Regions from separate parts of the Pseudomonas sp. CM25 genome, predicted to be linked through region 3. Evidence: riboswitches for the same ligand, from Rfam matches in the RefSeq annotation. Region 3 holds a riboswitch; each other region holds the start of a gene.
The links. A riboswitch is a leader RNA that binds a small molecule or an ion and turns the genes downstream of it on or off. The one in region 3 is predicted to bind cobalamin.

Region 1 (3,266 bases), on a different contig from region 3:
CAGGCCCGCGAAACTTACGCATTCGACCCCGCCCTGAACGCCGAACAGGCCCGCCAATTGTGGCTGGAGCTGCCATTACACACGCTGCTGGCAGAGGAGGATGGCGAGCTGCTGGGTTCGTATTACCTCAAGGCCAACGCGGCCGGCCCTGGCGCGCACGTGGGCAATTGCGGCTACATGGTCTGCGAGAGCGCCCGCGGCCGGGGCGTGGCACGCCTGATGTGCGAACATTCGCAGAAGCTGGCACGCCAGGAAGGCTTTCTGGCCCTGCAGTTCAACTCGGTGGTGGCCAGCAACGAGGTGGCGGTGGCGTTGTGGCACAAGCTGGGCTTCGAAACGGTTGGCCGGCTGCCCAAGGCCTATCGCCATGCCCGCCTGGGGCTGGTGGACTGCCTGGTGATGTACAAGTGGCTGGCCGATGAGCCGGTGACAGAGAAACCGCCGCTGCTGATCGGGCGCAAGAACATCGAAGCACGCGTGTCGCGGCGGCGCGGTCGGTAAAGGCCCTGCAGGTGCGTTTGCAGGGCCGCCGGATCAGAAGGCCAGGCCTATCTTGAAGCCGTACTCGTCGCGCTTGAGCTCGGTGTTGTCGGCCAACAGCGTCTCGTCGTCGAGCCGGTATTCGGTGCGGGTGTAGTACACGCCCGCCTGGATCGGCAGGTTGCCTTGCTGGTTCATCAGCAGGGTCACCTCGGCATAAGGGTTGGTGCGGTCTTTCATGTCCGCACTGTCACTGCCAAAGTCTTCCACCTTCAGTTTTACCCGGCCATCGAGGGTTCGCCGTACACCGGCTTCCACGCGCAAGGTGGCCGCATCGAACTGGTGGTTGTAACCCAACGCCGCCTTGGCGAACGGCGCCTTGTAGGTGAGTTCGCTTTCGATCCTGCGGTGCTCGGTTTCAAACCGTGACCACATGTAGCCGCCGCCCACGATCACATCGACGAAGTTGCGCGCATCCACCGCCGCACGCCAGCCCAGGTCCAGCCCTGCCTGCCCCTCCTTGAGTTTGTTGTCGTGCTTCTCGGCATACTTGCCTTCGGCACCCAGCTGGTAAATGAAACCGGACTCTGCGGTCATCTTGTTGCCAAAGCCGGCAAAGATGCCGCCTTCGTCAACGTGTTCGGTCTGGGTTTCACTGCCGCCCTGAAACTTGAATTCGTCGTAGGCGCCGAGAATGCCGACGGTGAACAGAGGGTCGGTGCTGGGTGCGGCATGGGCTGCCAACGGGGTGCCCATCAGGGCAAGGATGCAGGTGTGGCGGAGCAGGTTATGAGTAGGCATGCATCTATGTCTCCATGACATGTAAACGGGTAGCTAGCCCACATTCCGAAACGCCCGGCGGCGCGATAGTTCGAAAAAGCTTCAGCAAATATTCAGGAATTTGCCGTTCATCACGCGATTGCCTGTCAGCCCGATGGTTGACGACCGTGCTGTGCAGTGGTCATATGCGCGCCAGTTTCAGGTGCCCTGCGCCGCCGCGCGCAAGGTGAAACGGGAAGCCGGTGCATCGTGTTGCCCACGACAAGTCCGGCGCTGCCCCCGCAACGGTAAGCGAGCGAACCCTTCGAGATACCACTGTGCTCAGGCATGGGAAGGTGAAGGTTTCATGCCCCTCGCAAGCCCGGAGACCGGCCTGAAGCCTTGTTTGGCAACCCGCGGTGGGCGGGCGCAGGCCGGAATCCGTGCGCGCGCTCGCCTGCACGGCAAGCCTTTGCGTGTTTTCCACCGGGATGCATTCATTCCTGCAGCAGTGGAACGACATGTCCCGTATCTTCAAGCTTCACCCCCTGGCGGCCTGCCTGGCCGTCGCCCTGCCGGCCCAGGCCGATGACTTCGACCCAAAGCCTCTGGCCCTGCCGTCAACGGCCATCACCGACACGTTCGACAACCGCATCCTCGACCTCGCCACCCCGACGACGGCCGGGTCGCGCCTGGGCCTCAGTGCCCTGGAAACACCCGCCAGCACCAGCAGCATCAGCGCCGAGCAGATCCAGCAGCGCAACAACCTCAGCGTGCAGGATGCGGTAACCCGTTCACCGGGCATTACCTACATCGGCTCGCCAGGCGATGGCGGGACGGGGCTTGCAGCTCGCGGCTTCACCGGGCACGGCTCGGTGATGACGCTGTTCGACGGCGCGCGCATGTATGCCGGCGCGGGCACCCAGACATTCCCGGTCGACCCGTGGATGGTGGAGCGCATCGACGTGCTGCGTGGCCCGGCGTCGGTGCTGTATGGCGAGGGTGCAACCGGTGCGGTGGTCAATGTGATCCCGAAAAAGCCCTTCAGCGGCGACATCCGCAATCACCTGCGCCTGGGTTACGGTTCATGGGACCGCCAGCAGCTCGGGCTGGACAGTGGCGGTAGCCTGGACGAACGCCTGAGCTACCGGCTTACGCTGAACCAGCAAGCCGGCAATGGCTGGGTTGACCGCACCCCCTCGCACAGCCTGGCGCTCAGCGCCGCGTTGCGCTTCGACGCCACTGACGACCTCAGCTTCACCCTCGCCCACGAGCGCGGCGATGCCAAGCCTGCCAATTACTACGGCACGCCGCTGATCGACGGCCACTACCGCAGCAGCCTGCGCTACAAGAACTACAACGTGCAGAACGACAAGCAGCACTACGTCGATGAGTGGACCCGCCTGACCACGGACTGGACGCTGAGCGACCAGGTCAGCGCCAGCAACCAGCTGTACTACATGAAAAGCCGCCGCCACTGGCGCAATGCCGAGGCGTACAGCTGGGACGCCGCGCGCCAGCAGCTGCTACGCGGCAGCTACCTGGAGATCAAGCACAACCAGGAGCAGTTCGGCGACCGTCAGACGTTCGCCTTCGATCACAGCCTGTTCGGGCTGGCCAGCAAGACGGTGGTGGGTGCCGAGTACAACAAGGTCCGTTTCAACATCGACAGCAATGCGCCGTACGACGATGTGGGCGGCGACTACATCGACCCGTGGCAGCCGCAACCGGGCGACTTCCACAGCGCCTCGCCGCTGCGACCGCAATCGCTCGCCACCACCGGCACCTTCGCGCTGTTTGCGGAAAACCGCCTGCAACTCACCGATCGCCTGTCGCTGGTGACCGGCGTGCGCCGTGACCAGAACCATATCGACCGCGACAACCTGGGCAATGACAGCCGCAGCGACCGCAGCCTGCAAGGCGGCAACTGGCGCGCCGGGCTGGTTTTTGCGCTGACGGAGGATCTGTCGTTGTACGGCCAGTATTCCACCAGCGAGGACGGGGTAGACAACCTCATCAGCCTGAGC
Region 2 (3,266 bases), on a different contig from region 3:
CGTAGTGCTGCAATCTCCACTGAGGCGTTCTTGCGGCATCAGGCGCTGCTGGATTCAGCGGATATCGCCTTGGTGCCTGACGGGGGCGATCCGTTATCCGATTCCCAGGGATACGAATACGTCGAGTACGAGGGGCAGGCGCAATACACCTACCGGGAGGGCGCGGGCTACAACAACAGCCTGATCGAGGTCTACACGCATGATGATTCGATCAACAGTTTCCTGCGTGAGGGGCAGCGAACCAGCTCGTCGGTCCGCTACCTGAACAAGCTTGCAACCAGTATGGAGCGCCTGCCCCGGGATGCTGCAGTCCCCCTTTACCGCGGCGGGCACGGGGTACGAGGCACCAGTGGCGTGCATTTTTGCAGTGGGCGTTTCAAGGTAGGCGATACATTGGTCAACACCGATCTCTCATCCTTCACCGAAAACCCATACATGATGCGCAAGTTCGCCGCCGACCCGGATGACATGGCCAGTACGGGGGAACTCGGTGTGTTCGATGAAAGTTCAGTGGTGTTCGAACTACCTGCTGGCGCGTATTCGAGTGGCGTTCCGGTCACGGCGTTCTCTGCCTACAAGGAGGAAGCCGAAACCTTGTTCATGCCTGGCGCCTATTTCCAGATCGAGCATATAGGCCAGATCACCGGGGCGGACTACCGCTTTGTCAATGTCCGGTTGCGCCAGGTACCCAAGCCGGCTTCAGGTCCGGTGTATGACTTGCGCACTGGCGTGGTGTTTGCCAGGGATGCCTACCTCGAGCGCCTGGGTAGCCCGCAGTTGGTCGATCGTTTCTTCCCGGCCTGATCTTGTGGCCGTCCCGCTGCTCAGGCTTGTTTGAGCAGCAGCGCCACCCCCGGGAAGTACTGGCCTTGCTCGTTGTGCAGCTTGCGATAGGCATACGGGAAGTACCAGGCGATGGCGCAGGCGGTATGCGTTTTCAGGTCGTCGACCAGGTCCTGCAGTTCTTCGGGGCTGGCGTGCTGGCCTGCTTTCCAGGGGCTGATGAACAGCGCCGCCGCCTTCAACTGGCTCGGGTAGGCGACCTGTCGGGCGAGGGCGGCGGTCTGTTGCAGGGCGCCAGCCATGTCCAGCCGGCCGACCTTCGGCCAGCGCTGGCTTGTACTGAGGTACAGGGCCTCCTCGGCGCTGATGATCGACAGGTCGCAACGCCCTTCGTTTTCGCCTTCGTCGCGCTGCTTCTTGCCGGCGAACTGCTGCAATGCTGCCAGCTCGGCCTGCCAGGCGGCCGCTGCCAGCAGCCCGACGTTGGCAGCGGCGCCGTGCCAGTAAGGGGCTTCAGCATCGCCGGCAAACTGGTTGAAGCGGTCGATGCAGTCGACCCAGCGCTCCAGCACGGGGCTGAGAAACTCCAGGCGCGGGTTGTTGATGATCTGGCCTCGCATGCTGCGCTCTCCTGTTGCAGGTGTGTTCCCATTCACTCGGGGGTGATGGCTATGAGCCATCACTGGGTTGAGTGTGGCACACCTTGGGGATTTGGCCATTGCGCGGTGGCGTGCCTGTTCGACGGCAATGGTCCCGGTTCGATTGACGCTCAGGGTGCAACCCTCTAACCTTCGCGCGTGTTTCAGGTGCCCTGCCAGCCTCGACCTGGCAGGGTGAAACTGGGAAGCCGGTGGGCGCCAGCAGGGCGCGATTCCGGCGCTGCCCCCGCAACGGTAGGTGAGTCGCGGCCGCGCAGGGCCACTGGGTGCCAGCACCCGGGAAGGCGCGCAGGCCCGGGCCAAGGCCCGCTCACAAGCCCGGAGACCGGCCTGAAACTGCCAACGGCATCACGGAGGGTGATGCGCGGTGCACCGTGGCCTGCGGCCGCGGCCCCTGCGCGTTCTCCGTTTGCCTGCCTATTACCTGCCGTCGCGCGTTGCCGTGGCGCCAGCCAGCGGAGAACCCTGATGAGCGAACCCACCGAACGCGACGAACGCCACTTGGCGCGCATGCAGCGCAAGAAGGCGATCATCGACGAACGTATCGCCAATTCCCCCAACGAATGCGGCCTGTTGCTGGTGCTGACCGGCAATGGCAAGGGCAAGAGCAGCTCGGCCTTCGGTATGCTCGCGCGCGCCCTGGGCCATGGCATGCAGTGTGGCGTGGTGCAGTTCATCAAGGGCCGTAACAGCACCGGTGAGGAGCTGTTCTTCCGGCGTTTCCCCGAGCAGGTGCGCTACCACGTGATGGGCGAAGGCTTTACCTGGGAGACCCAGGACCGCCAGCGTGATATCGCCGCCGCCGAAGCGGCCTGGGCCGTTTCGCGCCAGTTGCTGCAGGACCCGAGCGTGCAGTTCGTGGTACTGGATGAGCTGAACATCGCCCTCAAGCATGGCTATCTCGACCTTGACCAGGTGCTTTCCGACATCCAGGCCCGTCCGCCCATGCAGCATGTGATCGTCACCGGCCGTGCGGCCAAGCCCGAGATGATCGAGCTGGCGGACACGGTGACCGAAATGGGCATGCTCAAGCACGCCTTTCAGGCCGGGATCCGCGCACAAAAGGGCGTAGAACTGTGAACCAGCCCCGTCATTGCCCCGCCGTGTTGATCGCGGCACCGGCCTCGGGCCAGGGCAAGACCACCGTTACTGCTGCGTTGGCCCGCTTGCACCGTAACCACGGGCGCAAGGTGCGGGTGTTCAAATGCGGGCCAGATTTTCTCGATCCGATGATTCTGGAACGTGCCAGCGGTGCGCCGGTTTATCAACTGGATTTGTGGATGATCGGTGCCGAGGAAAGCCGCCGCCTGTTGTGGCAAGCCGCAGGTGACGCCGACCTGATCCTGATCGAAGGGGTAATGGGGCTGTTCGACGGCACGCCGTCCAGCGCCGACCTGGCGCGCCACTTTGGCGTGCCGGTGCTGGCGGTGATCGATGGCACGGCCATGGCTCAGACCTTCGGCGCATTGGCCCTGGGCCTGGCACGTTACCAGGCCGACCTGCCATTCGCCGGCGTGCTGGCCAACCGTGTCGGCAGCCTGCGCCACGCGCAACTGCTGGAGGGCAGCCTGACCGAAGGCTTGCGCTGGTACGGTGGCTTGTCGCGCGAGCGTGGCATCGAACTGCCCAGCCGTCACCTGGGCCTGGTCCAGGCCAGCGAGCTGAACGACCTCGACGCACGCCTGGACGCCGCCGCCGAGGCGCTGGGCGCCAGTTGCGATGCTGCCTTGCCGCCGCCAGTGGCCTTTGCCGCGCCCGAGCCACAAGCCAGTGCTGCCTTGCTGGCCGGCGTGCGTATTGGTGTCGCACGGGACGAAGCCTTTG
Region 3 (3,266 bases):
GTCGCCGGGGCCGGCGCCGATGAAGTAGACCGTCATGGAAAGTCCTTGCAAGAAATGAGGGTGCAGCGTTCAGCAGGCCAGCGCGAGGGTTGCCGGGCCCATCACCTGGCGTGTGAGCAGCAACCGCGCGGTGCCGAGCCGCTGGCTGGCCAGGGCCAACGCCGCGCTCTCGGCCACCCCCCAGCAACCCGTGTGGGCATGGGCCACAGCAGAACGGTGGCTGAGCAGGGGGGAGTAGGGTTGCAGTTGCGCGCCATGGTACAGCACCAAAGGCAAACCGAGGTGTTCGGCCAGTTGCTGCAACCCCGGTTCGTTGGCCTTCAGGCTGATGCTGGCGATACCGTGCAGGTCGGCCAGCGCCAGGCCCTGATTATCCAGGGCCTGGCGCAGAAGGCTGAGCAGCGTATCCACCGGGCAGCCCCGGCGGCAGCCAAAACCGGCGTAAAAAACCGGCATCAGGCCTGGCTTGAGCGGCGGAACAGCCAGGCGCTTAGCAGGCCCAGGGCCAGCCAGAAGGCGGCGTTGGTCAGCCAGGAGGCCAGCTTGAACTGGGCTTGCAGTGCTTCGGGAGCCAGGCTTTCGTGCACCTCCGGTTGCGGCGCGCCAATCACATGCGGCACCACCAGCAGCACGGCGCCCAGCGCTTTCAGCAGCCCGTGGCGGGCAAACGCCAGCAAGGCCAGGCCCAGGGCGGTGGCGCTGGCGGTGCCAATCCACCAGGCCTGACGTTGCCCAAGGTCGGCCGCAGCCGTACCTGGCAGTTCTGGGGGCAGGCCCAGGGTTGGCGCGAGGCAGAACACGGCGAAGCCCGCCAGCCCCCACAAAGCCCCCGTGCTGGCGCGCTTCGGAGCGCGCAGGCTGTAGAGCGCGGCCAGGATCAGGGCGAAGCCGACCGCCACCACCAGGTTGCCACCGGTCGTAGACAGCACGCGCTGCCAGCCGTCTTCCGGCGACCAGGCTTCGGCGCTGTGCTCATGGGCAGCGACTTCGCTGCCATGTTCGTGGTGTGCGGCCGGGGCCGAAGACTCGTAGGTTTCCGCCTGAAGAATCAACGGGGCCACCCAGAAGCTTTGCAACAAGGTCAGCAACAAGGCCGCAAGCAGCCCGCTGAAGCCCGCCGTACGGGCAATGCGCGTGATCATCGGGCGTACTCAGTGGCAGGGGAAGGCGGCGCTGTGGCGGGTATCGTGGGCAGCGTTGTGCACGGCCTCGATGTGCGAAAAACCGGCGAAGTAGACCAGGCACAGGCCCAGCAGGCTGGCGCCGACGGCGATGACGACGCGTTGGCTTAGCGTGGTGGGGGTGGCAAGGCTGTGTGGCTTGGCGCTGGTGACGGGCATGACGCGTTCCTCTGCTTTTTTGTGGGCAACGGACAAGCGCGGCAGCCCCGAGCGTGATTGCCCAGGGAATGCGACAGCGCCCGCCCACCGCGGGGTGTTCATGAACGCCAGGCCGGTCTCCGGGCTTGCGAGGAAGAGCAGGGCTCCTGAAAAGCGTCACCTTCCCATGCCGAACTACGGGCACAGTGGTACAGACGCTTCGCTCGCTTACCGTTGCGGGGGCAGCACCGGGCTTGTCCGACCCTGCTGAAGGGCCGCGACGCACCGGTTTCCCGTTTCACCCCAGAAGGGGCACCTGAACGCAGGCATAAGGAGAGCATGGGGCGGGCGTGGCGTCAATTGCGGGATATGAGCTGGGCCCTGATGCCCCCCCTAACAGCGCCTCTCCCGCCCCATCAACCGCGAGCAAACGCCGCCAGCTTCTCCCCGTCCAGGCGATAGCGCACCCACTCGTCCTGCGCCTCGGCCCCCAGCTTCTGGTAAAAGCCGATCGCCGGCTCGTTCCAGTCCAGCACGCTCCACTCCAGCCGCCCGCAGTTGTTCGCTACCGCTTCGCGCGCAATGTGCTGCAGCACTTGCCGCCCCGCGCCATCGCCGCGCTGCTCGGGCGTGATATACAAGTCTTCCAGGTAGATGCCGTTGCGCCCGAGCCAGGTCGAGTAGCTGTAGAAATACACGGCGAAGCCGATTGCCTGGCCATCGCGTTCGCACATCAGGCCATGCACCGTGCTGCCCTCGTCGAACAGGCTGTGCTCGATGTCGGCGACGCTGGCGATCACTTCGTGACGGGCACGCTCATACTCGGCCAGTTCGGTAATGAAGGCCAGAATCTGTTGCGCATCGGTGCGAACGGCAGGGCGAATGGTAACGCTCATGTTGACGGCTTCCTTGATTCGGGTAGCAATACAGTGAGGTGTATCTACATAATTTAATGAAACTGTACTGGTCGCAGGGGAGGGCGACTCCGTTAGTGTGACAGCACCTATAAAGAAAGTGGACCGCCCCTATGCTCGCCTCTGCCGACCTGCTGACCGCCTTCGTGCTGTTTGCCTTCGTGTCCTCCATCACGCCCGGCCCCAACAACACCATGTTGCTGGCCTCTGGGGTGAACTTCGGCGTGCGCCGCTCGATTCCTCACGCTGTGGGCATCAGCGTCGGTTTCATGGTCATGGTGCTGGCCGTTGGTCTGGGCCTGGGCGAGGTGTTCAAGGCGTGGCCGCCGCTGTACACAGTGCTGCGCTACACCGGGGCGGCCTACCTGCTGTACCTGGCCTGGAAAATCGCCACTTCCGGGCCAGTCGGTACGGCTTCGTCCGGTGCTCGCAAACCCATGGGCTTCTGGGGCGCAGCGGCGTTCCAGTGGGTCAATCCAAAGGCCTGGGTGATGGCGGTGGGGGCGATTACAACCTATACACCGGCGCAAGGCTATGTGACCAACGTGATCGTCATCGCCGCCTTGTTCGCCCTGGTCAACCTGCCCAGCGTGGGCGTGTGGGTGATGTTTGGCAGCGCGCTGCGCAACCTGCTGCAGAACCCGCGTTGGCTGATGCTGTTCAATGTCCTGATGGCCCTGTTGCTGGTGATTTCACTGTACCCGCTTCTGTTTGTAGAATCGGCGTTTTCCTAGCCCGCGAGTTGCCCAAGCCCATGCAGTTGATCCCCTGGTCCCACGAATGTGCCGAAGGCTTCACCCTGCGTGGCTGGCGCACCGCGGCCAGCGGCAAGCCGCTGCTGCATTTCTTGCACGGTAACGGCTTCTGCTGCCTGGCCTATCAGCCTTTGCTGATGCGCCTGGGCGAGCATTTCGACCTGTGGCTGTGCGATGTCCAGGGGCACGGTGACAGTGACCATGGCGGGGCGTTTCGCGGCTGGAACCGTACCGCCGCGTTGGCCGTGGAGGCATTTCAGGCCGGGCGTGGCGAGTAC

Region 1: it holds a riboswitch for cobalamin, as region 3 does, so the genes downstream of both, HP546_RS04520 (TonB-dependent siderophore receptor) here and HP546_RS13515 (CbtB-domain containing protein) in region 3, are expected to answer to the same signal.
Region 2: it holds a riboswitch for cobalamin, as region 3 does, so the genes downstream of both, cobO (cob(I)yrinic acid a,c-diamide adenosyltransferase) here and HP546_RS13515 (CbtB-domain containing protein) in region 3, are expected to answer to the same signal.

Annotation. Positions count from the first base shown of each region.
Region 1 is NZ_JABMCW010000023.1:17,150-20,415, forward strand. It holds gene HP546_RS04510 (GNAT family N-acetyltransferase) at 1-501, shown strand, start outside; gene HP546_RS04515 (outer membrane beta-barrel protein) at 535-1,281, opposite strand; cobalamin riboswitch at 1,444-1,652, shown strand; gene HP546_RS04520 (TonB-dependent siderophore receptor) at 1,761-3,266, shown strand, end outside.
Region 2 is NZ_JABMCW010000096.1:11,777-15,042, reverse strand. It holds gene HP546_RS12795 (hypothetical protein) at 1-804, shown strand, start outside; gene HP546_RS12790 (hypothetical protein) at 825-1,403, opposite strand; cobalamin riboswitch at 1,571-1,791, shown strand; gene cobO (cob(I)yrinic acid a,c-diamide adenosyltransferase) at 1,911-2,522, shown strand; gene HP546_RS12780 (cobyrinate a,c-diamide synthase) at 2,519-3,266, shown strand, end outside.
Region 3 is NZ_JABMCW010000105.1:13,090-16,355, forward strand. It holds gene cobM (precorrin-4 C(11)-methyltransferase) at 1-36, opposite strand, end outside; gene HP546_RS13505 (cobalamin biosynthesis protein) at 70-456, opposite strand; gene HP546_RS13510 (CbtA family protein) at 456-1,142, opposite strand; gene HP546_RS13515 (CbtB-domain containing protein) at 1,152-1,340, opposite strand; cobalamin riboswitch at 1,433-1,654, opposite strand; gene HP546_RS13520 (GNAT family N-acetyltransferase) at 1,736-2,215, opposite strand; gene HP546_RS13525 (LysE family translocator) at 2,347-2,967, shown strand; partial or broken gene HP546_RS13530 (alpha/beta hydrolase) at 2,988-3,266, shown strand, end outside.